Regions from separate parts of the Neptunomonas japonica JAMM 1380 genome, predicted to be linked through region 3. Evidence: riboswitches for the same ligand, from Rfam matches in the RefSeq annotation. Region 3 holds a riboswitch; each other region holds the start of a gene.
The links. Region 3 has a riboswitch for thiamine pyrophosphate ahead of thiD (bifunctional hydroxymethylpyrimidine kinase/phosphomethylpyrimidine kinase). Riboswitches for the same ligand answer to the same signal wherever they lie in the genome.

Region 1 (10,412 bases), 1.8 Mb from region 3:
CTATGTTATGGAACATGGTCATATTGTCGAAGAGGTTCATGCGCATGAGCTTGAAGCTAAAACGGAATTGTTGAATACCTATTTGGGTGTCTGATATTTGTCAGATGTCTACTTGAAGCTATAACAATAAAAAACGCTCTAACCAGGAGAGTAACGATGAAATTAATGAATAAAACACTTCTTTCTGCTGCCATGGCAGTAGCATTGACCTCAACTGCCGCCCATGCTGACTTGTCAGATGACAAAGTTAAAATTGGTGTGTTGGCAGACATGGGTGGTGTTTATGCAGATGTCTGCGGTAAAGGTTGTTTAACTGCTGTTGAAATGGCAGTTGAAGACTTCGGTGGTTCTGTATTAGGTAAGAAAATCGAAATCGTTTCTGCCGATGATCAGAATAAGCCGGATGTGGGTTCTGCGATTGTCCGTGAATGGATCGAAAGCAAAGAAGTTGATGTGGTTACTGGTTTGGTTGCATCAAGTGTGACCGGTGCTGTTACTAAAGTGACTACAGATAACAAAAAGATCGCTTTGATTGCAGCGTCTGCAAGTAACGCTTTTACGACAAAAGCCTGCTCTCCTTACAATGCTCACTGGACATATAACGTAGTGGCATTGGCAAATGGTACAGTTAAACCAATCGTTCAGCAGGGTAAGAAAAAATGGTTCTTCATTACAGCTGATTATGCATTTGGTCATGCTCTAGAGGGTATTGCAAGTAAAGTAATCAAAGCAGAGGGTGGTGAAGTTGTAGGTGCGGTTCGTGCACCACTAGGAACAACAGATTTCTCTTCTTATATTCTACAGGCTCAGGCGTCTGGTGCTGAAGTTGTTGGTTTAGCAAACGCGGGTGCTGACTTTGTAAACTCACTTAAGACCGCTGCTGAATTTGGTCTAACTGAAATGATGGACGTTGCTGGCTTGTTGGTATTTACGCCAAATGCTAAGTCATTAGACCCTGCTATTGCTGGTGGCATGTTGACTACAACTGGTTTCTACTGGGATCGTGATGAAGAATCTCGTGAATGGAGCGCGCGTTTTAAAGAACGTCAGGGCGTCATTCCTGCAATGCCACACGCGGGTGCTTACTCTGCAACAATGCATTACCTAAATGCAGTTAAGGCAGCAGGTACCGATGATTCAGATACGGTAATGAAGCTTATGAAGTCGACTAAACCAGATGATTTCTTCGCTAAAAATGCAACACTGCGTTCTGATGGTCGTATGGTTCACGATATGTACTTAGTGAGAATTACTAAAGGATCTGAGCGTAAATCTGAAGATGATATCTTCAAGATCGAAAGTGTTATTCCAGGTGATAAGGCATTTGCCCCTGTATTACCTGCATGTGACTTTAAATAATAAAAAAATAGCCCTTCAGTGATACCACTGGGCCCCGTCATAACTGAGAAGTTAAGGCGGGGGATGGGCGCGTGTTCGCATCTGTTCGTAATTCAGGTCGAATTTTAGAGGTAGATATATGGCGACGTTTATGGGAATCAACCTGTTTGGCTTATTTGGTCAGCTTTTGGTTGGCTTAATCAATGGATCTTTTTACGCTCTACTGAGTTTGGGGCTGGCGATTATCTTTGGGTTGTTGAAGATCATCAACTTCGCACAAGGTGCTATTTATATGCTCGGCGCTTTTGCTGCATATTTGGCACTGCAGTACTTCGGCATTGGTTATTGGGCCGCTCTCATTGTTGTGCCGCTAGTGGTCGGCCTCTTAGGTGTTCTCATGGAGCGCTTCTTAATTCGACCTATCGCAAATGAAGATCATCTATACTCTTTATTACTTACCTTTGGTGTAGCACTTGTGCTGCAGGGTATGTTTACACATATGTTTGGATCTTCAGGTCTTTCTTATGCAATTCCTGATGCTTTGAAAGGTGGTAATAAGCTGCCGTTTATGTACCTGCCTAACTACCGTGCTTGGATCATTGTTGCTTCTTTGATCGTATGTGTCGGTACATGGTGGATGATTGAGAAAACCAAGCTAGGTGCATACTTGCGTGCAGGAACTGAAAACCCGGCACTGATGCAAGCGTTTGGAATAAACGTACCATTAATGGTTACATTAACATTCGGTTTTGGTGTAGCGCTAGCAGGCTTCGCTGGTGTAATGGCTGCTCCTGTTTATTCGGTATCGCCAGATATGGGGTCGAATATCCTGATTGTAGTATTTGCCATTGTAGTTATTGGCGGCATGGGGTCAATTGGTGGTGCCATCATTACAGGTTTAGGCATGGGTATTGTTGAAGGTTTAACAAAATACTTTTACCCAGAAGCTTCTAATACAGTGATTTTCCTTGTCATGGTGATTGTATTGTTAATCAAGCCTGCTGGCTTATTTGGTAAAGAAGCCTGAGGAGGATCCAGTTATGAAAATATCTAAGTTCAATATTGTTTTGCTGGGGCTCGCTCTGGTTGCGCCATTCGTCTTCTATCCTGTTCTTTTGATGAAGGTGTTGTGTTTTGCTTTGTTTGCTTGTGCATTCAATTTACTACTTGGTTTTGTCGGTTTGCTGTCTTTTGGTCATGCTGTTTTTTTAGGAACAGGTGGCTATGTGACGGGGTATCTCATGATGAATACAGGGCTTACTCCTGAGCTTGGGATTCTTGCCGGTACTGTTGCCTCAGGATTATTAGGCGCTATTTATGGGAAGTTATCTGTCAAACGTGAAGGTATATACTTTGCGATGGTAACGCTGGCATTGGCACAGCTAATGTTCTTCGTCTTCTTGCAAGCGCCATTCACTGGCGGGGAAGATGGTTTGCAGGGAATTCCTCGTGGATATTTGCTCGGTCTTATTGATCTGTCTGATAACCTTAATATGTACTACTTCGTGCTTGCGATTTTCTTATTCGGTTTTTGGCTAATTAATCGTACGGTGCATTCGCCGTTTGGTCAGATTCTAAAGGCTATTCGCGATAACGAGCCACGTGCCACATCACTAGGTTATAATGTTAACGATTATAAGTGGGCTGCTTTCGTAATCTCTGCAGCTTTGGCAGGGTTGGCTGGCTCTACAAAAACATTAGTATTCCAGCTAGCTTCGTTAACAGATGTGCATTGGCACATGTCGGGTGAAGTGGTATTAATGACACTATTAGGTGGCATGGGTACTATTTTTGGCCCGGTGGTCGGTGCTGCAGTTGTTGTTGGTATACAAAACTTCCTATCAGGTGGTGAGCTTGGAAATTATGTTCACATCATCATGGGGCTGATCTTTATTGTTTGTGTACTAGCGTTTCGTAGCGGTATTGTTGGTGAGATTCAAAAGGTTGTTAAGCGCAACTTTAGCTAATCAATCGTAGCCCCGCTTTATAGCGGGGTTTTTTTGTTTTATGTAGTTAACGTTTACGTAAACTGAGGTTTAGTTATGAGTCAGGATTCAGTAGTCATTGTAAGTGCGGCAAGAACACCAATGGGCGGTATGATGGGCGCGCTGAGTGATGTTCGCTCCCCAGATCTTTGTGCTGCGGCTATTAAAGCGGCGGTAGAGAGAGCCGGTATTAGTGGAGCAGACATTGATGAAGTTATCATGGGGTGTGTACTACCCGCAGGCTTAGGGCAAGCTCCTGCTCGACAGGCATCGCGTGCAGCCGGTATCCCGGATGCTGCAGGTGCTACCACTATTAATAAAATGTGTGGTTCTGGTATGAAGGCTGTTATGTTGGCGCATGACCAGATCATGGCAGGTCAGGTTGATGTAATGATAGCCGGTGGTATGGAGAACATGAGCCAATCACCTTACTTGTTGCCTAAAGCGCGCGCGGGTATGCGTATGGGGCATTCTCAAGTTATTGATCATATGTTCTTTGATGGACTTGAAGATGCTTATGAAGGCGGCCTAATGGGTGCTTTTGCACAAAAGAGTGCTGATGACTTTAATGTGACCCGTGAAGCAATGGATGACTTTGCTATAGGTTCGTTAAATAAAGCGCTGGCAGCTATTGAGTCAGGTGCATTTAAAGATGAAATTACGGCAGTAACGATTAAGTCCCGTAAAGGAGAGGTTGTAGTCGATACTGATGAACAGCCGGGTAATGCGCGAATAGATAAAATTCGCTCATTAAACCCTGCCTTTAAAAAAGGCGGCACAATTACAGCGGCAAACTCAAGTTCAATTTCTGATGGTGGTTCGGCGTTAGTCTTGATGAAAGAATCTGATGCTATCGCGCGTGGTTTAAAGCCATTAGCTCGCATAGCTGCACATTCAACACATGCACAGCTGCCTGCAGAGTTTACGATTGCGCCTATCGGTGCTGTTGAAAAAGTACTTAAAAAAGCTGGTTGGAGTAAAGGTGATGTTGATCTTTATGAAATCAATGAAGCATTTGCAGTCGTCTCTATGCTAGCTATTTCAGAGCTTGGGTTGGATGCAGATAAAGTAAACGTAAATGGAGGGGCTTGTGCACTAGGTCATCCAATTGGATCGAGTGGTTCACGCATCTTGGTTACTTTACTGTATGCGCTAAAAAATGCGGGTAAGTCAAAAGGTGTTGCATCGCTGTGTATTGGTGGTGGTGAAGCGACAGCTGTTGCGGTTGAGATGCTTTAGTCGTTTAACTGATTACAAAAAAACGCCGCTTTTTAGCGGCGTTTTAGTTTGCTTCATTTGAATTAGAAGTTCAGTTTTGCCGTGATGCCTATTTGGCGTGGTGCACCTAGTTGAGTGTACTTTGTAGCGGCATATCCGTTACGAGGGTCATTACCAAAATAGAAGCCGCGAACAAATGTGTCTTGGTCTGTGAGGTTGCGTCCCCAGAGTGTTAGATCCCAGTCTTTGGTTTTGTAACCAACGCGAGCATTTAACAAGGCATAAGCTTCAGACTTTTGGTCGTGACTGTCAGAAAAGTAGTAGATATCTTTGCCTTCAACATCGACCCCTGAAAACCAGCCTTTTCCATGATTGAAATTGGCGCCTATCGTATATTGATAGTTTGGTGACTGTGCTGCATCGCGTCCGTCAAAAGCGGCACTGCTGTCTTTTAACTTGGTATTAAGTAAGCCAAGTGAGCCAAAAAGCGATACTGTTGGGTTTAACTTCCAACGAGCTTCTGCTTCTAAACCGTAGCTATATGCTTCGTCAGTATTATCGACGTAATCAAAAAAGCTGCTTCCTCCGCCGGGGTTGCTAACAACCCGATTTCCTTTTATTTGAGCATCATCGCGTTGTTGGAAAAATAAAGCAATTTGTGTTTGTAAGCTGTTCTCTAGCCAGCTTTTTTTGCTACCAACTTCATAGTTCCAAAGGTATTCAGTATCAAACTCTTTTAGGTTTGCTGGTAGTGAGCTGTCCGCATTAAAGCCGCCTACCTTGTACCCTCGTGAGATCAAGCCATAATAAGTCGTGTTTTGGTTAGCTAGGTATTCTAGAGCCACTCGCCCACCTACTAGCAGCTCATCAGAGCTAGAAGAGGCACCGTCGTTATCACTGTATTTAGATTCTGAATGCTCAATGCGTAAACCTGTTGTTAGCACATAGTTCTCAGATAATGATGACTCAAGCTGCCCGTAGACTGAAAGACGAGAAGTATCAAACTCGCTGATAAAGTCGTTGCCAAGGTATGTATATGTGCGAGCTAAGTCAGATGATCTATCATAATAGTATAAGCCGGTTGCCCATGATGTAGAGCCGTTGAATAGTTCAGAGCCAGGAGCTGATATAAATCTGACTTCAGCGGTTGCTGTTTTGTTGTCGCGTTTATAATTATCAAATGCATTGTAACCCGCAACATGAAAACCATCGTATACCCAGTCTTCATCATAACCATATTCTAGGTTTGAATCTGAGTAGCTCAATGATGTTTCTAATGTGAACGCATCATGTCCTGTCCAGGTAGTTTTAGCGGCTAGGGCTGATGTCTCTTGACGATCATGCCCTGGCTCGTCAGATAATGTTGTGCGGTTATTATCTAATGAAAATGCATCATAACCGTTATCGATATTGGCATAGAATGCTGTTAAATCTACCATTAGGTCGTCGCTTGCTTCAATACGTAGCTTGCCGCGGAACAGGGTTTCATCAATATTGTTGGTATTATCTTTATGCAGGTGGTCGTTCTCGGTAAATCCATCACTTTTGTTACTTTGAAATGCAACGCGGTAACCGACGCTATCATTGATGGGGCCACCTACAGCGGCTGATAGGCGTTTAGTGTTGTACGTGCCTAATGTTGTTTCTATGTGGCCTGTGGTTGTGGTGGTTGGGTCGTTAGAGCGGATATTAATCAGACCGGCGAGGGCATTTGCACCATAAAGTGTTCCTTGAGGGCCACGAAGCACTTCGACTTGCTGTGCATCTAACATATTTGCGGCACCACCAATATTACTCATATCTATGCCATCCATGATGACGCCGACTGACGGGTTGATCGGCCCGATAAACTGGCTACGCTCACCTATACCGCGAATCTGGAAGTATTTCGCATGTGATGCACCGCTGGATGAATTTACGTTAGGTGCAAGGGTTATAAGGTCTTCTAAATGGTCTGCGTTACGTTCTTGAATGACCTGGTCATCAACCACAGTTAAGCTTGTAGGTACGTCTTGAAGGGCAGCCCCGCGAAAGCCGGAGGTGACAACAATTGAGGGTAGCGAGAAGTTATTTCCATCAGCTGCAAAAGAATGGTTAGCTGACAAGATAGCAACGGCAAGCGTAGATTTAACAAACAATGAAGGTTTTAAATTCATACAAGTCTCCGGAAAAAAGCTCAGAGACCCGGTTGAGAAGCGGGAAAATAAAGAAGAAGTATAACTTTCCTATTCCTACGCCGGTATCATCCGGATCAGGTTCAAAGGGTCCGCATTCCATATGCGTCTCAGGCGCAGAGAGCTTAAAACGGCTCTCTTTTTCTGTGCCACCCCTTAGGAACTTACTTAATTAGTAAATTGGCTTGGATTATAACGTTTAGATTAATAAAAGATAGGCGCCAAATATGTGATGTGATTTCAAAGGTATGGATCTTGTTGTTATTAGTGATGAGTGATAGCGTTTTATTAAGTAGCGATGAAGCATTAAAATGAATGTCCATTTTAATGAGAAAGTTACTAAATACTAAGTGAGTGTTCATTTTCATTTGAGATAATGTTAAGTCACTATTAATTTAATTTGGACTTCAAGAATGGATACAGTTTCGGCTGTCAGGGCGGGTAAATGGACCATTGCTGTATTTATAGCTATTGCAATTGTGTATTTATTTATAGGAAATGGAACAAAAAAAGATCGTCAACCTGAAGTGCTTTCCTATACGCCAGAGATGTATGATAAGTGGAGACAAAGGATAGTTGAGCACTCCCGAAAAGGTGATCTTCTTCGTTCCCTTGATCTTATTAAGGAAGGTGAGAGAGAAAGGGTGTTGAATGATTACGATGCCGCTATGCTGCGTAGCCAGCTATTATTTGAACATAAGCGCTTTCAAGAATCTGAATCTGTACTGAAAAGCGTTGTCGCTAAATACCCTTCAAAGGCGGAAGCCTACAATAACTTGTCTATTGTGATGTTCTATCTTGGTAAGCGTTCTGAAGCTATAGATGCAATATCAGCAGCACAAAAAGCGGCTATTGATAATGCTTATATTGCAGGCAATGAAGACAAGCTTATGACTATTGTTGCTGAAAATGATTCCGCATCCTTTATGACTGCCCGCAACTATACTGAACAACTCGTTTACTTATCTGGAAAAGGAATGCCTGTTGATAGCGAAGAGTCAAAGGCCGAGTTAACTAGCCAAAATAATGTGCTGGATTCACTGGTAAAACCAACGAATTTAGACGATCAGGAAAAACAATCGACGCAAATAGAAGCGGCTATGCCTTCCGCTCCATACGGACTTATTGATTTGGGATTGAAAAATGAAGACCTTCTATCTTCTCTTCCACAAAATGTTGCTGAGCTAAAGACCGTAAATGAAGTAGCCGAAGTAGCTGAAGTAGCCGAAGTAGCCGAAGTAGCCGAAGTAGCCGAAGTAGCCGAAGTAGCCGAAGTAGCCGAAGTAGCCGAAGTAGCCGAAGTAGCCGAAGTAGCCGAAGTGGCCGAAGTAGCCGAAGTAGCCGCAGTAGCCGAAGTAGCCGAAGTAGCCGAAGTAACGGAAGAGGCAGAAATAGAGGCTAGTATAAATGCTTGGGCCTCAGCGTGGGTGAGCCAAGATGTTGGCCGTTACTTGCATCACTATATGTCAGATTATAAATCTAAATATAACAGCCATAAGCAGTGGGTGGAGCAAAGAACACGGCGCATCAAAAAAGCAAAAGGCATACAGATAGTGCTTGAAGATGTGAATATTACTGTCAATTCTCCAGCTTATGCGAAAGTAAGCTTTAAACAGAAGTATCAATCGCACAACTATAGTGATGTGAGCTTTAAGAAAATGGAGCTTGTTAAAGATGGAGATGGTTGGAAAATAATTAAAGAAAGAAGTCGGTCTCTATAAATAAAAAAGCCCGAACGCAGCATAAGCAAAGTTCGGGCAAAGCGCTATATCAGTGCTTTAGGGCAACGCTCTTAGAAAACCATTTCAGGTACATGATCAGGTACAATCATTTTTCCTTCTGTCTTTGACACAATCTCTTCTACAGAAACGCCCGGTGCTCTTTCTTTCAATATGAAAGCACCATCTTCAATTTCTATATAAGCAAGATCGGTTAATACTTTTTTAATGCATCCTGCACCGGTTAACGGTAGCGAGCATTTAGTTAAAAGTTTGGACTCGCCGTGTTTTGATGCATGAGTCATGGTGACAATAATGTTGTCAGCGCCCGCGACCAAGTCCATTGCTCCACCCATGCCTTTGATGAGTTTTCCTGGGATCATGTAAGATGCAATATTGCCTGAAATATCAACTTCAAACGCACCTAGTACGGTTAAATCTACATGTCCGCCACGGATCATGGCAAAAGATTCAGCTGATGAGAAAATCGATGCGCCAGTAACAGTGGTCACTGTTTGCTTGCCAGCATTAATCATATCGGCATCAATTTCATCTTCTGTTGGGAACTGTCCCATGCCTAGCAGTCCGTTCTCTGATTGCAGCATAACTTCCATTCCTTCAGGAACGTAGTTTGCTACAAGAGTAGGAATGCCTATACCTAAGTTTACATAGAAGCCGTCCTGCAGTTCGCGAGCGACACGGATTGCAATTTGTTCACGTGTTAGTGCCATCTTTAAAACCCTCTTACGTACGGACAGTGCGTTGTTCAATGCGTTTTTCGAAAGTGCCTACAATGAGGCGATCAACGTAGATACCCGGGGTGTGAATATGAGCTGGGTCTAATTCACCAGGCTCTACAATCTCTTCCACTTCAACAACCGTAATTTTTCCGGCGGTTGCGGCCATTGGATTAAAGTTTTGTGCAGTATGGCGGTATATTACGTTACCGAATTTATCGGCTTTCCAACCTTTAACGATAGCAAAATCGCCAGTGATGGACTCTTCAAGAATATAGTTGCGACCATTGAATTCGCGTACATCTTTACCTTCAGCGACGGGCGTTCCGTAGCCTGTTGCAGTATAAAATGCAGGAATTCCAGCACCGCCAGCACGCATTTTTTCAGCGAGGGTGCCTTGTGGAGTAAGCTCAACTTCTAATTCGCCCGCCAGCAACTGTTGCATAAATAATGCATTCTCACCGACATAGGATGAGACCATTTTCTTTACTTGGCGATCTTCTAATAAAACGCCCAGACCGAATCCGTCAACACCGCAGTTGTTGGAAACAATAGTGAGATCTTTTGTGCCCATTTTTTTAACTTGGGCAATTAAGTTTTCTGGAATACCACAAAGACCAAAACCTCCAGCGATGACAGTCATGCCATCCTCAAGTCCCGCCATTGCTTCATCGTAGCTATTGACTACTTTGTTAAAACCCGACATTGAACATCTCCATGCCTTGTAGCTTATTGTTATTCGGCCTGCCTAATACATCGCCCTAGGGTGAAAGCAGAATTTAAGTTTGTTAAGTGTCTATCACTGGCTTATATTTATCCAATGAATTTAATAGAAGAATTAATAGATTATATTTATGAATATAACAGTTAAACAATTACGTGCATTTGTTGCTGTTGCTAATACGCAAAGCTTTACTGAGGCTTGTGCTGTTGTGCATCTTTCACAACCTGCGTTAAGTGTGGCGATTAAAAATTTAGAAGAAGGCTTAGGCGGGCCACTTTTTTCACGCACCACCCGAACATTATCTCTAACGCCAGAAGGCGAAGCTTTTTATCCAACAGCCCAGCGTTTATTAGCTGATCTAGATGAAGCTTATGAAGAGATGCACAATCGCTTTTCATTGTTTAGAGGTAAAGTGGCTATCGCAAGTATGCCTTCTTTTGCATCAAACCAGTTACCAATTGCGCTTCGAAACTTTCGTGATAAATACCCACATATTAATATGACAGTACATGACGTCA
Region 2 (10,412 bases), 950 kb from region 3:
GGAAAAGAGCACAAAGCATCAGTAAAAGAAACGATGCGGCACTTGCTTCGGCGATGCGGTAGCTACTTGCATAACCGTAAATTAGCCAGGGTAAGGTGGTCCAATCAGGGCTGCCAAAAATTGAAAAAATAGCCACATCACCCATCGCTAGAACAAGGACTAAACCCGTCGTTGCTAGGTAGATCTCTTTGATAAAAGGCCATTCAATTTTCCAGCGGGTTTGCTGTGTTAGCTTGAGCGAGTGAGCTAAGCGATCATATTGTTGATCAAACTGTAGTAATCGAGGTTTGAGCTTTTGAACGGCAAAAGGGATAACTAGAGCGGTGTTTAGTAGCACAACAAAGATAATGCCCCAACGGTCGAGATCAATAAGCGGTAGTAGATAAACAAATAGGCCCACCGATAGCACCATAGCGGGTGCAACCAGCGTGTGTGTTGCTAAGCTTTCATATAACCAAACGCGCTTGTTTTGAGCTTTTAATGCGGCTTCACGTACCGGGCGAAGCAGTGCAAAAGCCAATATCATCGCTAAGCATGTTGCGATAGCGGCTAAGCCAATACTGACAAGTGCTGAATAGCCTATGGCCTTAAAGTCTTTGTTGGACAGATCGCTGTCAAATAAACCGGGTAGCAGCGATAAATAAGGCAAAAGTAGTATCAGCCATGCAGTGCTATAAAGTGATGTAAACCAAAAACGTGCACTAGAACTCTGGTTGGGTCGCCAGTTGTATTGGCTAGATTCTATGCTTTGCCAGGAGACGCCGCCGGATCGTGTAATGAGCCAATAAAGCCCTCCGGCTACAATAAGTTGTGTCCAGGCTAGCGTAAGTGCTTCAGGGATATTGAAATCATATTTAAGTGCCTGATAAATGGCGACTTCTAAGGTTGTCGATTGAGGGCCGCCACCTAATGCAAGAACAACAGCAAAACTGTTAAAGCAAAGTACAAAGATAAAGCAGAGTAATAAAACACTACTGCTTCTTAGTACCGGCCATTCAACAACCCTAAAACATTGCCGTTTACTCAGTTTTAGTTGAGAGGCAAGTTTCCAGCTATTGTCAGGGATTGTCTGTAGTTGTAGGTAGATAATTCTAACGGCGAGCGGCATGTTCATGAAAATATGAGCAATTAAAATGCCTGATAACCCGTAAAGGTTCCATGTGTTCTCGCTAAAGCTACTCAATGCCGTATTAATTGATTGAGTAAGAAAGCCTGAACGACCTAACAATGCAACTAGTCCAGTAATAACAATGAGCGTTGGCGTAACGAAGCAGAGTAAACAAAACGTTAGGAATAGTTTTTTAAAACGCAGCGCTGGCAAAAAATATAAAGCCCGCGCAATTGGTATGGCTATCCCCACAGAGAGTAGGGCGCTCAGTAACGCCTGCTTTAATGTAAAACCAAGAATCGTATAAAAATAACTATCTTGCAGAAGGGAGGTATCAAGCCCTTCGTCACCAAAATTGATGAGTCCATAAAAAGACAGAATAGTCAGTGCGAAAATAGCCGCATAAGCCAACCAATATAAACGCATCAGTTAGCAGTAGAGCGCCATTCACGAATCCAAGATTTACGCTGTGTTGCTATCTGCTGTGGCGTAAAACCGATGCGTTTGGGTTGAATTAGCTCATCAAAAATCTCGGGCAATTCAATTTGATCGACAACCGGAAGCATCCAGTTAGCCGTGGGGATTATGGATTGTGCTTGAGGTGAAATGAGAAAGTTAAGGAACTGCTTGGCGAGCTCAGGATTTTTTGCATACCTTGATATCGCGGCCACTTCAATTTGTGCAACATGCCCTTCGGAAAAAGCGGCGGCCTTGTACTGTATTTTTTCTTCAGTAACGACATGGTAGGCGGGAGACGTGTTGTAACTTAGAACATAGTCGGCATCACCTTCAAGAAACATGCTGTAGGCTTCCCACCAACCTTTGGTGACAGTCACCGTATGTGACGCGAGTTGTTTCCAAGCGTTGGCTGAGTCGTCACCATAAACAGCTTTGACCCAAAGCATGAGTCCTTGCCCTGGCGTGCTGGTGCGTGGGTCTTGATAAATCACTGATGCGTCTGAATCGATTAATGCCTTTAATGAAGTAGCCGGCTGTTCGACTTTATTTGTATTATAAACGAAAGAGAAAAAACCATAATCATAGGGAATAAAGTCCTGATCCTGCCATTGCAGCTCGGATTTTAATCCATTAAGTGCTATGCCATGTGGCTGGACAAGCGATTCACGGCGGGTAACTTCTGTGAGTGAATCATCCAAGCCAAGTAGAACATCTGCCTTGGTTTTATCTTTCTCGATTCGCAAACGGTTTAAAATACTAACGCCATCATCGACTGCAATAAATGCTAGATCACACTGGCAAGACTCTTCAAATGCTGCTTCCAGTTGTGGGCCTGGACCCCACTCAGAAACAAAAGAGTCATAGGTGTATATGGTCAGATCCGCAGCATGTACTGATGTTGCCAGCCCACAGGCAGCGAGTATCGAAAATAGTTTTTTCATTTTTTCCTTTATTCCCTACGCCAGTATTAACTGGATCAGGTTCGACGGGTACACTCTCAGTCAGGCTGCTAGGCCAACGCCCCGATAACAGGCGCTAATATAGCATATCTATAACCTCTCGCTAATGACCAAGGTGACTTTTGAAACAGAGCCAGCTACTTGAAAATATAAATATTCAATTGTCTGTAGATGTGCAATGGCAGCCTTTGTTGCATGCAGGTACGACCAACCAGCTTTATACTGGCAATTATCAAGGGCAAGCCGTTGTTTTGCGCCTCGATACAACAAGGCAAGTATTGGGTGTTTGTCGGCAGCGAGAAGAAAAAGTACTGAGCCTACTCGGCACTAAAGCATGGGCGCCGGAAGTTTTTCAGCAAAAGTTGCCAGATGAAACCCAGTCGGGATGGCTTTTGATGAAGCGTTACACGACATTAGATGATGCGCCTATAGCTGATTTGCACGCTCAGATATTAGCCTGTGTGTCTGATTGGCAGCAGATAAGAAGCATGCCGACATATGATTACCAAGCATTATGGGATGCATATCAGCAAAAAATAAATGATCTAGACAATACCTTGCAAGCTCAAGCGTTACTGAGTTCGGTTTGCGCGCTAATGCTAGAGCTAAATATAACCGCCAAGGTTGAATTATGTCTTGTGCATCATGACCTGCATAAGAGAAACCTTTTGAATAATGTAGGGCAGTTGGTGGTTATTGATTGGGAGTATGCCGGGCTAGGGAATCCTTGGCTGGATGCCGCAGCACTGGTGACAGAGTTTTCAATACCGCATCTAGAGATAGCTTCACTGCCTGCTTTTAGGGATGTCGATTCGAAAGCATTTGAATGCGCAATCAATATTGCGTTACAGGTTAACCGGCAGTTGAGCCTGCTTTGGTATGAGCTTAGTGGGCATAGTGATCAGTGATGACTCTTTCAAAAAGCGCTATATGAGCATTTTCTTGCTGGCAGTCTTGTGAAGTGTTATCTGTATTAGAATCACACTAATAAGGAGAATAGTTATGAAGACTATGAGTTGTAAGCAGTTAGGTGGTGCTTGTGATGAAGAGTTTCATGCTAATTCATTTGAAGAGATTGCTGAGCTGAGTAAGCAGCACGGTACCGAAATGCTTCATCAAAAAGACGCTGCTCATCTTAAAGCGATGGATGAGATGATGCAGTTAATGCAAAAGCCAGACGAAATGGTGGCGTGGTTTGAGGGAAAAAGAAGAGAGTTCGAAGCTCTGCCTGAGAGAGTAGGACCTGTTTGATTACCGCTCAGAAATTAGCGGTTCGCCTGTTTATAGGCGCCAGGTTTTTTGGGTATGGCCAGCATGTTCTCTTAACTTATGAAAAACCCTTGTTGGGCTCGTATTATTGCACTAGTCAAGAGGGGCAAGAAGGGTGCCATGAGAGCCATTTTTCAAGATGAAATTCATTCACGGATTATAGGATTTTACTGGAAAAATCAGACCTATGACTTTGTGAAAATTTAGATATACTGAATTCAGTTGATCGTAAACGCTGAAGAGGAGAAAACACTGTTTAGCTTATAATAGTCGCTTCACTTGAGTCGTTCATTTACTTTATTAAGTAAAATCTTTAATTAAGAAACGTCAATATTTGATAAGCGCCTATATAAGAAGTTTCATGCGTATTTTTTTGCCTTCGGGCTTTTATAACCGAAATCATTTCGGTTCTGAGGGGCTGTCTGACTGACCGCCCCTTTTCTATGCTTGCTCTTGAAAATATCCTTCGGTTTTTCTTCGATAATTCAGTATCTTCTCGTAAACTAACGCTTTTTATAGAATGATTAATGGCTACTATTGATGTCTGACGTATTGACACACTCTATTGTTGAAGCGGGCCGCTGGATTGATTCACAAGGTTGGTGCCCAGCTACGGGTGGTAATTTTTCAGCCCGTATTGATGCCTCGTCTGCGTGGGTGACTGCATCAGGGCGTCACAAAGGTGAGCTCACTCCATACGACCTGCTACGGGTCGATTCGCATGGCCAGGTTATTAATTCTAAATTAAAGCCGTCAGCTGAAACATTACTGCATACGGCGCTTTATGCGTTGGATGTTAATATTGGTGCGGTGCTACATACGCACTCGGTGGCTTCCACAGTGCTGTCTCGTCTAGAAGCATCAAATACCCTAGTTTTACATGGTTATGAAATGCAGAAGTCCTTATCAGGAAATAACACGCATGATGCGACTGTAGCGATTCATATTTTTAATAATACTCAGGATATGCAAGCACTTGCACAGCAGCTGAAAAATACATGGGCAAAGTCTCCTTTGCAGTGGGGGTTTTTGGTGAGAGGGCATGGCCTCTATGCATGGGGTAAAGATATGGTTGAGGCTAGAAGGCACCTTGAGGGACTAGAGTTTTTGTTTGCCTGTGAGCGCGACATGATGTTGCTTAAAAGGTAGCGTGCATCATTGAGTGATGTAGGGGCTATTTGTGTTTATCAAGCGCTAGAAGTAGAGATATAAACCGAGAAATAACATGACTATTAAAGTGATTTTGACAGATATAGAAGGCACCACCACGGATATCCGGTTTGTCCATGACGTGCTTTTTCCTTATGCACGACAGGCTTTGCCAGCGTTTGTAAAAGGCCACTGGAATGATGCTGTGGTGCAGAGCATTATGGCCGAAGCCAAGCTTGTATTAGAGGCGCCTGATGCAGATCAAACAACATTGATTCAAGCGTTTATTAATTGGATCGATCAGGATAAAAAGGTCACTGCCTTAAAGACATTGCAGGGTTTGATTTGGGTGCAGGGCTATAAGAATGGTGATTTTACTGGGCATTTATACCAAGATGCTTATGAATATTTGCAGCGTTGGAATGAGCAAGGTATTGAATTAAGTGTGTTTTCGTCGGGATCGGTGAAAGCCCAGCAATTATTGTTTGGTCATAGTGATTTTGGTGACTTAACACCTCTTTTTAGCCATTATTTTGATACAACCACAGGCCATAAAAGAGAGAAGGCGGCGTACGTATCAATCGCTAGTGCGTTGCAGCAGCTGCCTGAGAATATCCTCTTTTTGTCGGATATCGTTGAAGAGCTGGATGCGGCACAATCGGCGGGCATGAAAACCTGCTTGTTAGCACGTGAAGAGTTGCCAGAAAACGCCACGCATAATGCAGTGAGTTCTTTTGAAAGTATAAGTGTTTAATCTAGAGTAGACAGCTGTAGGCTAGGAGTGAGTAATGAGTGCTATAACCGTATATCAAGATAATGATACCCGCCAGCCAATGCTGCACAGTGATGATGGCGATGTTATTAAAAGTACGATGGCTGCTGTTGGTATTCGTTTTGAGCGTTGGATGATAAATTGCCCGATTACACCTGAAATGTCTCATGAAGAAGTTCTGCAGGCTTATGATCAAGAAATCGGCGAGTTGGTAAAAGAAGAAGGTTACAAAACCGTCGATATCGCAGCTATTACGCCGGATAACCCGCAAAAAGATGAGTTTCGTCAGAAGTTTTTGAATGAGCATACTCACTCAGAAGATGAAGTGCGATTTTTTGTTGCAGGCGAAGGTATGTTTTACCTTCATATAGAAGATAAAGTCTATATGATTCATTGCTGTAAAGATGATTTACTGTCAGTGCCTAATCAGACTAAACATTGGTTCGATATGGGCCCTGAACCGCATTTTACCGCGATTCGTTTTTTTAATAACCCCGATGGCTGGATCGCAGATTTTACAGGTGATGATATTGCCTCGCGTTTCCCGCTATTTGATGAGTAACTAAGACCATGTCAAAAGGACGTGATAAACATCAGGAGCGTCACCACAACCTAACTATGTTTGGTAAAGATTTGGTGCGCCGTTGTGGGGCGCACTGTGAGTTGTGTGATGCTAGTGGAGAGTCGCTGAGCATTTATGAAGTGCCCCCTGTTGCTAATGACCCTTCGTACGAGCATTGCTTAATGGTGTGTGAAACCTGCAAAGAGCAGGTCGAGCGCCCTAAGCGAATAGATCCTAACCATTGGCGCTGTTTAGGAACAACCATGTGGAGTGAAGTAGCGGCTGCTAAGGTTTCAGCTATTGTTATCCTTAATCATTTGGCTATAAAAGAGCCATGGGCACAGGAGTTGCTTGAACAAGCCTACCTTGAGCCTGAAGAAGCTGAATGGGTAGAGCAGTGGACGCTCGGTGTTAAGTAAGTTAAGCAAGACGAGTTGATACAGGCTGTGTTCACCGTGGAGGCATTATTGTATTTTGATTGTGATAATGAAAAATACAGGCGTCTTTATGGAAAGTGATATCCAACCTGCTGCAACACCAAAACGTAGATTTCCGCTTTTTTTAACAGTCTTTTTGGCTGTGTTTTTGGCGATTATTCTGGGTGGTCTCTTTGTTAAGTGGGTATATTTCCCCTCTTCATTTAGTCCGGTTAGCCTTTCTTCGGGTGAGCAGCAGCAGCTTGATAAAAAACTAAGCTTCTTTGGTATTCAGTTAGAGGATGGGTCGGCTGTATCGGACCCTAACAAGCCACTTCAGCCTGAGGCATATTCTGAGACCGGTGCGAGTCGTGAAGTTAAATTTTCAGAGAAAGAGCTGAATAGTTTAATTGCTAAAAATCCTGACTTGGCCAGCCGTTTTGCGATCGACCTTTCAGATAATTTAGCCAGTGCTAAGTTACTTATTCCTGTGGATCCGGACTTTCCAATTTTGGGTGGAGAAACCGTCAGGATCAATGCGGGTGTCGAGGTAGCATTTAATAATGACCGACCGAGCGTTAAACTGCGTGGCGTGAGCCTGTGGGGAGTACCTTTGCCCAATGCCTGGATGGGTAGCTTGAAAAATATTGATTTAGTCGAGCAATATGGTGGTGGGGAAGGTTTCTGGAAAAGCTTTGCTGATGGTGTGGCTTTTGTCAGGATTGATGACAATCAGCTTGTGGTTAAATTGAAAGAGTAGCCGGCTGAGAAGCGACTATTAAAATAAGCCCGATAAGCGATTATTTTAAGTAAGCCGAGCTATATTGCTCGGCTTACTTTTTAGGTAATAGTGTGTGGCCAAATACATTAACCAGTAAGCCGGCCATAATCAGAGTAATCCCAAATATCTGAATAATACTCAGCGTTTCATCTAATACTAGCCATGCCGTTACAAGGCCAATCACAGGGACGAGTAATGTCAGTGGAGCAACCTGAGATGCAGGATACTGCTTAAGCAGGTGTGCCCAGCTACTGTAGCCAAAAATGGTGGCAATAGCTGCTAAATAAAAGACGCTAGCAATAGATTTAAAGCCGATGTTCTCTAGGCTTGAGAGTATGAGATCTGGCCCTTCAAAGCGGTAGGAGAGCAGTAGAAAAGGGATTGGAGGAATGAGCGCGCTCCACACAACTAGGCCCATCAAGTTAACATTACCTAGTTGGCCGATCTTGCGATTAATAATGTTTCCCATGCCCCAACTGGCGGCTGCTGCAATGGTTAAAGCAAAACCGATAAATGTCATCTGGCTGGCGGGTGTTTGGGTTGCCAGTAGGGTCAAGCCGGTTGCGGCAATAATCAGGGAGAGCACTTGTGGTAGTTGCCAGCGTTCACCTAAAAACATAAAGGCGAATATCATGGTGAATAGCATTTGTGCTTGGAGTACCAGCGAGGCTAGGCCTGCAGGCATGCCTAAGTGCATGGCGCTAAAGAGCAGTGCGAATTGGCCAAAGCTAATGGTTACACCATAGGCGAGTAGCCATTTAAGCGGTAGTTTTGGGGCTTTAATAAAGAGAATGGCAGGAAAGGCAACTAGCATAAACCGCAAAGCACCTAGCAGTAGGGGAGGAAGCTCATCCAGCCCCCACTTGATAACAACAAAGTTAACCCCCCAAGCCAGCACAACGAGTAATGCAAGACCCCAGTCCTTTAGACTCATTGTGCTCTCCTGGCGGTTTACTTGATGGTGGCGAATTAGTCGCTGACGACAGCCACACGTACCGCATCCATCTTCAGCTTAGCAGCACCGAGTAGCTCTAGGATGCTGGCACGATCAGCACGTAACTGTGTGATCTCTTCCGCTCGGATAGAAGGGTTTACCTTGCTTAGCGCTTCTAGTCGTTCAACTTCTTCATTGAGGATTGTAGTCGCTTTGCTGACGGCGCTTTCTATCAGTTTTTCCTGCTGAGCTTGGGCTACATTTTCAGCCTTGCTCAAGACACCACTGATCTGCTCTCGACCATGACGAATCAGGTTCTGGGCTGCATGGCGCTTAACGCGCTCACCTAATTTGTTTAAGTGGTTAGGTGTAATAATAGCGCTGAGGTTGTTGCCGTTGTTATCTAACACGACGCGAACCGTCGCTTGCGGCTGGTAACGCTGCAAGTTGAGGTGGCGAGGTGCTGCACAGTAGAGAACAAACACCGCTTCAACTAATAGTGTGCCAGGCGCTAGTGGAGGAAGTTTGACGGTACAGATGGCTGTATTACCAAACTCGCTGCCGGTAATCATTTCCATAGCACCGGTCACCATGGGGTGTTCCCAGTTGAGGAACTGCATATCTTCACGGCTCAGAGCTTCTTCGCGTGAGAAGGTTGCTGTACAGCCTTCATCGGGTAGCCCTGGTACGCGATGATAGATCATCTGGTCAGTAGGTTGCAGGATCACAGAGTGCAAACCATTAGTTTGCTGGTCAACACCAAACTGATCGAAGACGTGTTCCATGTACTCGACTAGCTGGTGGCGGTTTTCGGTATCTTCAACGGACTCTATGAGCTGAGCAGCTTGCTCAGGACGGCATGAACTCATTTCCAATAAGCGGTCACGGCCTTGCTGCATTTCAAGAAGAATCTTCTGCGATGCTTGCTGCGATTCGACAATAAGCGTTTCAAAAGTTTCTTCGTCAGCACCATCAAGTAACAGGCCTACTAGGGTGTCTTCGAACTGTGTAAACAGTGCTTGGCCAGCGGGGCAGGTATGGCGAAAAGCGTTTATGCCTTCGTCAAACCAGCGTAGCAAAATAGCCTGTGCGCTGTCTTCGTAATAAGGGATATGAATCTGCACATCGTTTTTCTGACCAATACGGTCTAAACGACCAATACGCTGCTCTAGAAGGTCAGGGTTTAGTGGCAGGTCAAACATAATCAAATGTTGTGCAAACTGGAAGTTACGGCCTTCACTACCAATCTCCGAGCAGATTAATACCTGAGCGTATTCTTCAGTGTCGGCAAAATAAGCGGCAGCACGGTCGCGGTTGATGAGTGTCATCTTCTCGTGGAACATGGCAGAGCGAACGCCTTTGCGTAAGCGTAGGTGTTCTTCTAGTGCTTGTGCTGTTTCAGCTTTTGCGCAAATTAGCAGTGTTTTTTCGTGACGGTGAGCTTTAAGCCAACCATCGAGCCATTCAACACGAGAGTCAAATTCCAGCCAGTCATCACCGAGTACAGATTCTGGTTTAAGAATCTCATCCAAAGAAAAGTCGACCATTTCTGATGACAGTTCATCAGGCATAGGCAGTGGATGCGGAATCAGAATTCTTTGTGGGAAGCCATGTACGGCGTCACGTGTATTACGGAATAATACGCGGCCTGTACCATGGCGATCCAGCAGATGATTAATGCACTGTTGAATCGCTTCTTCAGCATTTTCTTCCTGAGCATCCGCAATAAGTTTGGTGGCGGTTTCTTCGCCCAAGAAGCTGTTTAACTCCGCTTGGAATTGCGCATCTGAGCTTAGTTGTGCAATACCGTTTTCGGCAAGTAGCTTTTGTACCAGTGCGTTTACTTCAGTGTAATGCTCTTGTTCTTCACGGAACTGCTCCAACGAGCTGTAACGGTCTGGGTCAAGTAAACGTAAACGAGCAAAGTGGCTTTCTAAGCCGAGTTGCTCCGGTGTAGCTGTTAACAATAACAAGCTAGGGATAACATTCGCTAGCATTTCTAT
Region 3 (10,412 bases):
AAGTTTTTCGCAAGCATTAGCACCTACAATGCAGGCAATACTATCTATCGTCTTTTGCAGCTGCTGCTCATAGAGGTCTATTCGATCTGACGCAGCCTGCTGTATTTCTAACCATTGCTCCTGCTCAAAGCGCTGCTGAGCCATGTCTGTAATTAATTTAAAGAGCATACGATAAGTCACGAAGTGCTTAAGCACTTCTCTGGCAATTCGCTCAGACACTTTCTTACTCATATGCCCTCCTCTTATTTCTTCATTACATTAGCTTATTTACTTGAACATCATAAACCCCACGATACATACTACTCTCTATATTATGTTGATATCACAATAGGGTGTGCCATGTTTACACTACCTCACTTAAAGCCTATCAAACCGTATAAATCCATTGCCTTACTCACCAGTGGAGGCGACTCTCCGGGAATGAACCCCGCCATTCGAGGTATCGTTCGTGCAGCCCTTAATAGCGGCATAGAGAACGTATATGGCATTCAACGAGGTTATAGCGGCTTAATTGCCGGAGACATTCAGAAACTGAGTTCCCGCTCTGTTACCAACATAGTACAACGTGGTGGCACTATGTTAAAAAGCGCTCGCTGCTTGGAATTCAAAGACCCAGCCACCCGCGCTAAAGCAGCCAAAATTTTACATGACAAAGGCATTGAAGCACTGATTGTTATTGGCGGTGATGGATCAATGACAGGCGCTCACTTATTAACAGAAGAAACCGGTATTCCTGTTATCGGCCTACCCGGAACTATTGATAACGATATCCCTGGCTCTGATGACACCATCGGCTTTGATACCGCTGTTAATACCGCCTTAGAGGCTATTGATAAGATTCGTGACACCGCACTCTCTCATGAGCGGCTATTTCTAGTTGAAGTGATGGGGCGAAACTCCGGCTTCATTGCAACACAAGTAGGTATTGCCTGCGGTGCTGAACTTGTCGTGGTTCCTGAATATGAATTTGACTTGCACGACCTGTGCGTCGCCCTTGCCGAGCAACGGGCATCCGGGCAAGGTTCCAGTGGTATTATCGTTATTGCAGAAGGTAAAGACCCTGGCCTGACATCAAGAATCGCTTATCAATTAGAAGAACAAGGACAGGACCCTAAAATTTGCATTCTCGGGCACATTCAACGCGGGGGAAGCCCGTCGGGGCACGACAGAATGCTTGCCTCATGCCTGGGAGCGTCAGCAGTGCAATATCTATTAGCAGGTTATAACGACATTATGGTGGGGTTACGGCAAGGCGCTGTCATCGATATCCCATTACGTAGAGTTATCTCAGAAAAGAAAACTCTCGACCAGAACATCTTTGATATAACCACCTTGCTACATAAATAAGCAGCGCTGAAGCAGATCAACCCCGATGATCAGATACAAAAGGGTTGGTTTGCTTTTCATGCCCTAATGTAGATGCAGGCCCGTGACCGGGTATAAATTCTATATCATCACCTAAAGCGAACAACTTATTACGGATAGAGCTGATCAGCTGTGGGTGGTCTCCGCCTGGAAAGTCAGTGCGCCCAATAGATCCTTGAAAAATAACATCGCCCACTTGAGCCATACCTGCCAGCTTATCGAAGAAAATCACATGCCCCGGTGTATGCCCAGGACAATGCAACACCTGAAAAAATTGATTCCCTACACTTACCTGATCACCATCTTCAAGCCAACGATCCGGCATAAACCCATCTACTTTAGGAAAACCAAACATAGCACTTTGTTTATCCAACCCCTCAATCCAGTATAAATCTCCCTTATGAGGTCCTTCGATAGGCACTTGATGAAGTGCTTTTAGTTCGGCAGTGCCACCAGCGTGATCAATATGCGCATGCGTTAATAAAATCTTTTCTAGAACCAAACCTTCTTCTTTAATAGCTGCTTCTATTTTTGCGACATCTCCGCCGGGATCAATCACCGCAGCTTGTTTAGTTTCTTCACACCAACATAGCGTGCAATTTTGCTGAAAAGCAGTAACCGGAATAACTCTAAATTTCATAAAATACCCAACACCCTATAAATTTCAAATAACTGAGACAACTTCAAAGCACTTTTCATTAGAACCTAAGCGCAATAATATTTCGTCACCTTCATAACACCCTAAGACCTTACGCCCCAAAGGGGCATCAGACGTTATAGTCGTTACGTTTATCTCTTCAAACTGCAGCTCAACACCACCAGCAACAGGCACAACCCATAACCATTGAGATAATTGATTACTATGCTCACGTAAATGCACAACCGCACCCACAGCAACTGCAGAGTCACATTTAAAATCCACTGATTCAAAATGTTTCAAAACTGTAATTTGACGCTGCAACTCAGCGGCACGTACCGATTGCCCATGCGCCAAATAAGCAGCCTCTAACGCCAGAGTGTCATATTGATTTTCCGGTTTACTTTGCTCATGAACAGCATTGTCCCGCGCCTGATCAACAGCACCAAGCATTGTCGTTAATTCATTTTGCACAGCATTCAAGAGCTGCTCTGCTAACCGAGTTTTATTCAAAAGGCACTAGTCATCAGAAGATAAGAACGGGATGATAATTATGCAATGATATATTCACACAACTATCTGTTTTATAGTGAACAGCTATTTTAAGTCAATGAAAATCGAATTGCGAAGCCATTATATGAAATACGCTTTTTGCCAGCTAATTAAACGTGATGAACTTGATAGCATCCAAATAGACCACCCTCTTTTCAAAGCGACGGTGTTATTACAAGGAGCACAAATTATTGAGTTTTCGCCCGCTCACTATCATTTCAAAAACGCTTTATGGCTAAGCCCGAGCGCTCATTATAAAACAGGAGAATCTATCCGCGGAGGCATTCCTATTTGCTGGCCCTGGTTTGGTGCTCCTGATAAAAATCCCACGAACATTAGCCAGAATATAAAACAACCTTCTGCCCATGGCTTTGCCCGCAATAGTATCTGGCAGCTCAAAAGCATCAGGGAAAGCTGCCATCAAATTGAAGTCACTCTGTCACTTGCATCAAGCGCTGAAAGCCTTCAATGCTGGCCGTTTGATTTTGAACTCGAAGCTACATTTATTATTGGCAAAACTCTGCGTATTTCTCTCTCAACGCACAATACAGACAAGCACGTTGTGACCTACAGCCAAGCGTTACATACCTACCTGCCAACAAGCGATATTAATAAAACGCTCATTTATGGAGCAAGCGGCACCACTTACATTGACGCGCTTGATCATTGGAAGAAAAAACAACAGCAAGGCAGTATAAATTTTTGCATAGAAACTGATCGTATTTACATGTTTAGAGATAACACAACACTAACCGCAACCACGCCTCTGCACACATTATTACTCAACCAGTTTAATAGCCGCTCAGCTGTTATCTGGAATCCATGGATAGAAAAAAGCAAACGAATTAGTCAGTTTTCATCTACAGATTTTAATTCCATGTTTTGCATCGAAACAGCTAATGTTCTTGGAGATACTGTTACACTGAAACCTAATGAGACTCACCAGATAGGTATGCAACTATCCATAGAGTCTCAATATTAAAGTCTGTTAATACAAGCGGATGAAAACAACTAATGGTTTTCAAATCCAATGCCCAATAAATCATTCAACTCAATCTATGCATATTTTTAAAGAGGAATAGCGATGAAAATGAAACCCAAACAAGAAGCCCAACTGCTTAAAGAAGCATTACGTATCGGCGAAGTCTATATGAAGAACCGAGGCATCAACGAATTTAAGCCAACAGATAGCAGCAGCCTAAAAGTCACACAACTTTATCATTTGTTGACACAAGACAAACTCATCACTCCACTAGCAAAAGACCAAGAAGACGAGCCTCATATGAAACATAAGCTCGCATTATGGATTGCGAAGCAATTACCGGAAGACCACCCGTTGAAAAGTAATTAAAGAACAGTTTCACCTGTAAACAAGGCTCTATTTTCTATGCCAGCGCTAGCTTTGCTCTATGCATCCCAATTTAAAGCGCTACGCCCTAAATTAGTTGCTTTTGCTTTACTACAAGTAGCAGACAGAGGGCATGCAGAGGGTATTGTTAAATCTCTATGCAAAAGACGCCATACAGAGAGCCTTGATAATGATAACGTTCCCACATGATCAAATACATTTATTTAGCAGGCCCTGATGTTTTCAGGCCAACAGCCAAAGCGCTGGGTGCAGCAAAGAAAAAACTTTGCCATGAACTTGGCTACAGCGGTTTATTCCCCCTAGACAACGAACTTAGTCTTGAGCATTTAACACCATTCAACGCGGGTCTTAAAATTTATCACGCCAATATTGCGCTTATGAATCAAGCAGACTGCATCATTGCCAATATGACACCCTTTCGAGGTGCGGGAATGGATCAAGGCACTGCGTTTGAGATGGGTTATATGGCCGCACAACAAAAACCGGTATGGGGCTATACGCTTTCCAACAAAAGTTACTCCGAACGTATCAATCAGCCACTCCCCGGAGAGGACAAAAATGGCCAAATGGTTGAGCAATTTGATATGAGTGACAATTTGATGATGGTAGGCAGTACAACACCTAAAGGGGGCCTAATTCAATTATTAGGAGATGACCTGAATGATGAGTCGCACCTTAATGCTTTTCGCCACGCGCTAGAGAGGATATCAGTATCGTAAAAAGGTATTCACGCTCTTTTAGCATGAATACCTCGCCAACATAGCCACGCTACTTATTTTTGTTCTTTTGCGCTTCGATATACTTTTCATCCAAAGCACCGTACTGCCTCTGGTAAGCATCGGGGTCTGAGCGCCACAATCGGTATAACTTTCGATCATTGCTAGCCAAAGGCGGCGGTTGCTCCTTTCGTCTTCTAAGCGCCTGAAGGGTAACAGGCACAAAAGCAAACAGCACGAGAAGAGCAACCGCGACATACTTCAGTTCTTCTGACATAAGGGATCTTCATAAGTTATCAACATCCCTATAAGACTAACCGAAAGAACCTCTCAGGTTAAACTTTATGGTAAATTTCAGCCCCTGTATCTTTAAATTCCTGAGACTTTTCTTGCATCCCTTTATCAGCGGCTACTTTTATTGCCTCGATCTGAGCAGCATCAAGATCTCTGACTTCCTGAGAAATTTTCATAGAACAAAACTTAGGCCCACACATGGAACAAAAGTGAGCCACTTTTGACGACTCTTTCGGTAAGGTTTCATCGTGATATGCGCGTGCTGTATCAGGATCGAGACCAATATTAAACTGATCTTCCCAACGGAATTCAAAACGCGCTTTAGACATAGCATTATCACGTATTTGCGCACCCGGATGGCCTTTCGCCAAATCCGCAGCATGTGCCGCAATTTTATAAGTGATAATACCCGTTTTAACGTCATCCTTATTCGGCAAACCAAGATGCTCTTTTGGCGTCACATAGCACAGCATCGCACAACCATACCAACCAATCATGGCGGCACCGATACCTGAAGTAATGTGGTCATAGCCCGGAGCAATATCTGTCGTCAAAGGACCTAAGGTATAGAAAGGCGCTTCATGACACTCGGTCAGCTGCTTATCCATGTTCTCTTTGATCATATGCATAGGTACATGACCCGGCCCTTCGATCATTACTTGAACATCGTGCTTCCAAGCAATTTTTGTCAACTCACCTAAGGTTTCAAGCTCAGCAAATTGAGCCTCATCATTTGCATCATAAACAGATCCAGGGCGTAAACCATCCCCCAATGAGAATGATACATCGTAAGCTTTACAGATTTCGCAGATCTCTTCAAAGTGCGTGTAAAGGAAACTCTCTTCATGATGAGCCAAGCACCATTTCGCCATGATGGAACCACCGCGAGAAACGATACCCGTCATACGCTTAGCGGTCATTGGCACATAGCGTAGCAAAACACCGGCATGAATAGTGAAGTAATCCACACCCTGCTCTGCTTGCTCAATCAATGTATCGCGAAATACTTCCCAATTAAGGTCTTCTGCAACACCGTTTACCTTTTCTAACGCTTGGTAGATAGGCACGGTACCGATCGGAACAGGAGAATTACGCAAGATCCACTCACGTGTTTCATGAATATTCTTACCTGTAGAGAGATCCATAATGGTATCGGAACCCCAGCGAGTCCCCCACGTCATCTTCGCTACTTCTTCCTCAATAGAAGAAGTCACTGCAGAATTGCCAATATTACCGTTAATTTTCACCAAAAAGTTACGGCCAATAATCATTGGCTCTGATTCAGGGTGGTTAATGTTAGCGGGAATGATAGCGCGACCTTCAGCTACTTCTTTACGAACAAACTCAGGGGTAATTTCGTCCGGTAAGTTAGCGCCAAAACTAAAACCAGGATGCTGTTGCGCAACGATATTACCTTCAGCTTTGGACTTCGCTAATTTCATATTTTCGCGTATAGCAATGTACTCCATCTCAGGCGTCACTATCCCTTGGCGGGCATAGTGCAGCTGAGTAACATTCATGCCTGCTTTAGCGCGAGATGGTTTTCGCGTTAATTCAAAACGCAATTCATCCAAACGTAAATCGACTTCGCGCGCACGACCATATTCAGATGATAATGCGGTTAACTGCTCTGTATCGTTGCGTTCACTAATCCAGCCTGCACGCAATGCATCCAAGCCTTTTCTCACATCTATGTTTGCTTCAGGGTCAGTATAGGGACCCGACGTATCATATACATACAACGGATCATTCTTTTCGCCACCCATACCTGTTGGCGTATCATCCAGAGAAATTTCACGCATCGGCACACGAATATCAGGACGGCTTCCTTCAATATAAACCTTGCGAGACTTAGGAAACGGCTGCACAGAGGCATGATCAACACTGGCATTTTGGCTTAGTAATTTATTATTAGACATAATCCACCCTACTTAGAACTGAACTCTGAAAACAGCCTTAGCTAGTTTTATTCCAGAGCAACGAAAAATGATGCAGAGGACCGTATCCGGTCCCTACTGCTAATGTGTCCGCAGCAGAAATTGCTGCACTTATATAGCTTTTAGCCTCTTTAACAGACTGCTCAACACTTAACCCTTTAGCGAGCCCGGCAGCTATCGCTGAAGACAGCGTACAACCAGTCCCATGTGTATTTTTTGTCTTGAAACGCTCACTCTTAAATTCAAATACCTGCTCACCATTAGAAAGCAGGTCTATCGCGTGATTATGTACAGGTAAGTGCCCACCTTTGAGCAACACCCAAGGAACACCTAGCTCATGAAGTGACTCTAGGATTTGATACATCTCTTTAATAGATTGAGGTTCAGGTAACCCTGTTAAAGCAGCGGCTTCAGGAAGGTTCGGCGTCAAGACAGTAGCCAACGGGAAAAGACGATTTTTCAATAATGAAATAGCATCAGACTGTAATAGTGCATTACCACTTTTTGACACCATGACAGGGTCGATGACCAACGAATTCACAGGAAACTCGCTCAGCACAGAAGCTATCGCATCAATGGTTAGCGCATCACCCAGCATACCTATTTTACAAGCAGCAACATCCAGATCGTCCAATACAGCACGCAATTGTGCAGTAACGATGTCGTTAGGAATGGAGTGAATAGCAGAAATGCCTAATGTATTTTGCGCCGTCACTGCTGTAATAACAGAGGCGGCATACACCTCAAGAGCAGAGAACGTTTTAATGTCAGCTTGTATACCTGCACCACCACCGCTATCTGAGCCGGCAATAGTTAACGCTACAGGCATAGCTGTTGAAGAGCTATGATTGTACATCTCGATTCCTACGCCAGTACTAGCTGGATCAGGTTCAGCGGGTTTTCTCTCAGCCTCAACACAAGGCACCCCGACAAGATTAAAATGAGTCTAAGCGGTTAGTCTCTGACTGTCTACCCCTTGGATAATGAATCTACATTCAATAATTTACTGTTAAAAATAGGACTTTTTCCTATATGAAATCCGGGCCAACTCGCCATAATAACAACGGTGGATCTCCTGTTCATGGAACGAATTCAAGGATGGCCAAGTCAGCGGAAAGGACACAAGGTAGTTAACAGCACGGAAGCCTTTCAACCGCACGGATAATGGAAGCCAAATGAGTAAGCTTTATAAAGGATTTATAAAGCTTACTCGCCCTTTTACACACTATCTCATTAACCATACCCTTTGCACTTAACAGCAACAGGCTAGAATTAATCGCTAACCATTACTTCTTAAATTCGTATTTAAATTCTAATGCCTACTCAGCTGCTGTCTAAGACCACATCTGTTTAACAACTTGGTCCAATGGTATCTGACGCTCACTCGCTATCCATTCCGATAATGCCGCTGCCACATTAGGAAAGCACTTAGGCAGAGGGTTATCTAATTGGAGCCATGCTTCTATTACATCAACACCCAGTTCATTAATAATAGTTGCCAAGCCTAATGACTTCAAAATGCGTGCATTGGACTGCTGTTCAGCTTGACCCTTCATCGGCTTGCTAAGAAATTTTTTCCCATACTGCATAGCCTCACTAGCCAAACCAAAACCACAATTTGAAATAACGCCTTCACACATCGACAGGTCTTTTTCAAAACAATCTCTGCTCAATGGTCTAAATACAACGTTACTTCGCACATACGCTTTATCGATTTTGCTATAAACACGAAATTCATAATCAGGGAAAGCACTAAACCAATAGAACAAAACATCGTTCACTTCATACGGCATATATACCAAGATCATTTTATGTGTAGAATTCGAAGTAAACCTAGCAGGACTAATCAACGGCGGCGCTATCAAAGCGTCAAATGAGTCCCAATGAATACCAACGGCTTGCTTTACTGGCGCAAACAGCTTGATACCCGGCCTGATAAGTCTGGAGCAATAACCATCGGGCAATGCATGTAAAAAGGCGTATTGATGCGCAACCCCCATACTGGCTTTATTCGCCAACTTTGCCGACCACGCTGTAACAGGCTCAAAATCAGAAATAACTAAATCATAGCGGGATACATCTAAAGACCTGACATCACGATATAGCTGAACCAAGTTATTATTTAAAAGCGTTTTGAGCGGTAGTACTTTTGCCCCCTCCCCCATACAGAAGGTCAAGCCTCGTCTGACTGTGTAATCACCAAAACATGCCATATCAAACAATTCTGCCTTAGGCCTGCCACTAAAAAGATAATCTACATCAACACCCACTTCCGCCAAAGCGGGTGCCATAACCCTTGCACGAGCAATATGCCCATTGCCCGTGGCTTGCACCCCATATAAGACCTTCACCCTCCAACAACCCCTATACACAACTTAGCACACACAATACCAACCACTGCTCCCGCCACTATATCTGCAGGATAATGCACACCTAATACAACTCTAGAAATACCTATCAAGATAGCAATAATATAAGTTAGCAATGCGACAGACGGGTAGACATGCGCCAACACTGACGCAAAAACAAAAGCAGCAGCGGCGTGGCCAGAAGGAAAACCAAACTTATCTAAAGGGGTAACAACTGACTTAAGATCCAATCGCTGACAGGGGCGGTCTCGTCTAATGATATTTTTGAGAAACAGGTAGAGCGGAAGCTCTACAACAAAAGCGAACAGGCCCAAACGTAGAAAAGAAACACCATCTTGCGGTTCAAATAAAGCTAACAGGCCGCCCAAAAGAAGGTACAGCACTCCATCACCCAGTCGAGAAACGTTACGACTAAGCGTAGTTATCCCAGCATGCATTTGGCGCCGGTCTTGAAACCAGTAGAACAACGATGTATCAAAAGCAGTAATCGTTTGAATAGATAACATAACGCGCCCCATAAACGGATACGATAATGAGCATTATCGCTTCGCATCTGTGGAGCCCTTGTTACATCAAGGTGAAGTTTTTATGACAGGCCTACTTTAATCCCTGCGTAGGCAAAGCACTTAACCACCCAGTAACACTAGTAATCAACAGCTCTGGGTTATACCAAGGCATCATATGCCCACCAGGAACCTCGATTAACTCAAAAGGGTGAGCCAAGGTTTCGACTAAGCGCTTTGAGTACCTCAATGACATAACCTCATCATCTGAGCCGTGTAAAATAGCGGCATGAAAATCAAAAGCTTCTGACTTCACTCTGGAGCGCCACGAGTACAAACTGGACAACGTACTTAACGGGTAATCAAATATCATAAGGTGGTCATGATTAAACTCTTTTGCTGCAGGATGCCCTGCAAGCAACTGTTCATAATCCACCATCGATTTCAACGGTAACTTCATACTAGGAAACAGCTGCGCCATTCCCCATGTCCATTGCCACCCGATTTGATGAAAAGTGTCTGGGGGAATTTCGGGAATCAGTAAGGTCCCACACATAACACCCTTTATCCGATTATCCTTCTCTGCGGCAGCAACAGCCAAAAGTGACCCAATCGAATAACCAAATACATAAACAGGTCCAGAGTAGCGCTCTTCAAGCCCATCAATCAA

Region 1: another riboswitch for thiamine pyrophosphate. It lies ahead of NEJAP_RS08810 (TonB-dependent receptor); the one in region 3 lies ahead of thiD (bifunctional hydroxymethylpyrimidine kinase/phosphomethylpyrimidine kinase).
Region 2: another riboswitch for thiamine pyrophosphate. It lies ahead of thiB (thiamine ABC transporter substrate binding subunit); the one in region 3 lies ahead of thiD (bifunctional hydroxymethylpyrimidine kinase/phosphomethylpyrimidine kinase).

Annotation. Positions count from the first base shown of each region.
Region 1 is NZ_AP014546.1:1,870,305-1,880,716, forward strand. It holds gene NEJAP_RS08785 (ABC transporter ATP-binding protein) at 1-94, shown strand, start outside; gene NEJAP_RS08790 (ABC transporter substrate-binding protein) at 157-1,359, shown strand; gene NEJAP_RS08795 (branched-chain amino acid ABC transporter permease) at 1,478-2,365, shown strand; gene NEJAP_RS08800 (branched-chain amino acid ABC transporter permease) at 2,379-3,305, shown strand; gene NEJAP_RS08805 (thiolase family protein) at 3,381-4,562, shown strand; gene NEJAP_RS08810 (TonB-dependent receptor) at 4,625-6,697, opposite strand; TPP riboswitch at 6,753-6,882, opposite strand; gene NEJAP_RS08815 (hypothetical protein) at 7,129-8,436, shown strand; gene NEJAP_RS08820 (3-oxoacid CoA-transferase subunit B) at 8,508-9,164, opposite strand; gene NEJAP_RS08825 (CoA transferase subunit A) at 9,178-9,876, opposite strand; gene NEJAP_RS08830 (LysR family transcriptional regulator) at 10,025-10,412, shown strand, end outside.
Region 2 is NZ_AP014546.1:2,681,940-2,692,351, reverse strand. It holds gene NEJAP_RS12595 (ABC transporter permease subunit) at 1-1,534, opposite strand, end outside; gene thiB (thiamine ABC transporter substrate binding subunit) at 1,534-2,508, opposite strand; TPP riboswitch at 2,504-2,602, opposite strand; gene NEJAP_RS12585 (phosphotransferase) at 2,649-3,434, shown strand; gene NEJAP_RS12580 (DUF1059 domain-containing protein) at 3,529-3,777, shown strand; gene NEJAP_RS12575 (methylthioribulose 1-phosphate dehydratase) at 4,336-4,944, shown strand; gene mtnC (acireductone synthase) at 5,021-5,698, shown strand; gene NEJAP_RS12565 (1,2-dihydroxy-3-keto-5-methylthiopentene dioxygenase) at 5,733-6,278, shown strand; gene NEJAP_RS12560 (phnA protein) at 6,287-6,697, shown strand; gene NEJAP_RS12555 (hypothetical protein) at 6,786-7,454, shown strand; gene NEJAP_RS12550 (EamA family transporter) at 7,528-8,409, opposite strand; gene rapA (RNA polymerase-associated protein RapA) at 8,445-10,412, opposite strand, start outside.
Region 3 is NZ_AP014546.1:3,629,657-3,640,068, forward strand. It holds gene aceK (bifunctional isocitrate dehydrogenase kinase/phosphatase) at 1-231, opposite strand, end outside; gene pfkA (6-phosphofructokinase) at 340-1,347, shown strand; gene NEJAP_RS17065 (MBL fold metallo-hydrolase) at 1,364-2,005, opposite strand; gene NEJAP_RS17070 (hypothetical protein) at 2,030-2,485, opposite strand; gene NEJAP_RS17075 (D-hexose-6-phosphate mutarotase) at 2,640-3,536, shown strand; gene NEJAP_RS17080 (DUF5062 family protein) at 3,639-3,905, shown strand; gene NEJAP_RS17085 (hypothetical protein) at 3,942-4,112, shown strand; gene NEJAP_RS17090 (nucleoside 2-deoxyribosyltransferase) at 4,109-4,642, shown strand; gene NEJAP_RS17095 (hypothetical protein) at 4,692-4,916, opposite strand; gene thiC (phosphomethylpyrimidine synthase ThiC) at 4,975-6,852, opposite strand; gene thiD (bifunctional hydroxymethylpyrimidine kinase/phosphomethylpyrimidine kinase) at 6,890-7,726, opposite strand; TPP riboswitch at 7,715-7,809, opposite strand; gene NEJAP_RS17110 (glycosyltransferase family protein) at 8,205-9,221, opposite strand; gene NEJAP_RS17115 (phosphatase PAP2 family protein) at 9,218-9,745, opposite strand; gene NEJAP_RS17120 (alpha/beta hydrolase) at 9,837-10,412, opposite strand, start outside.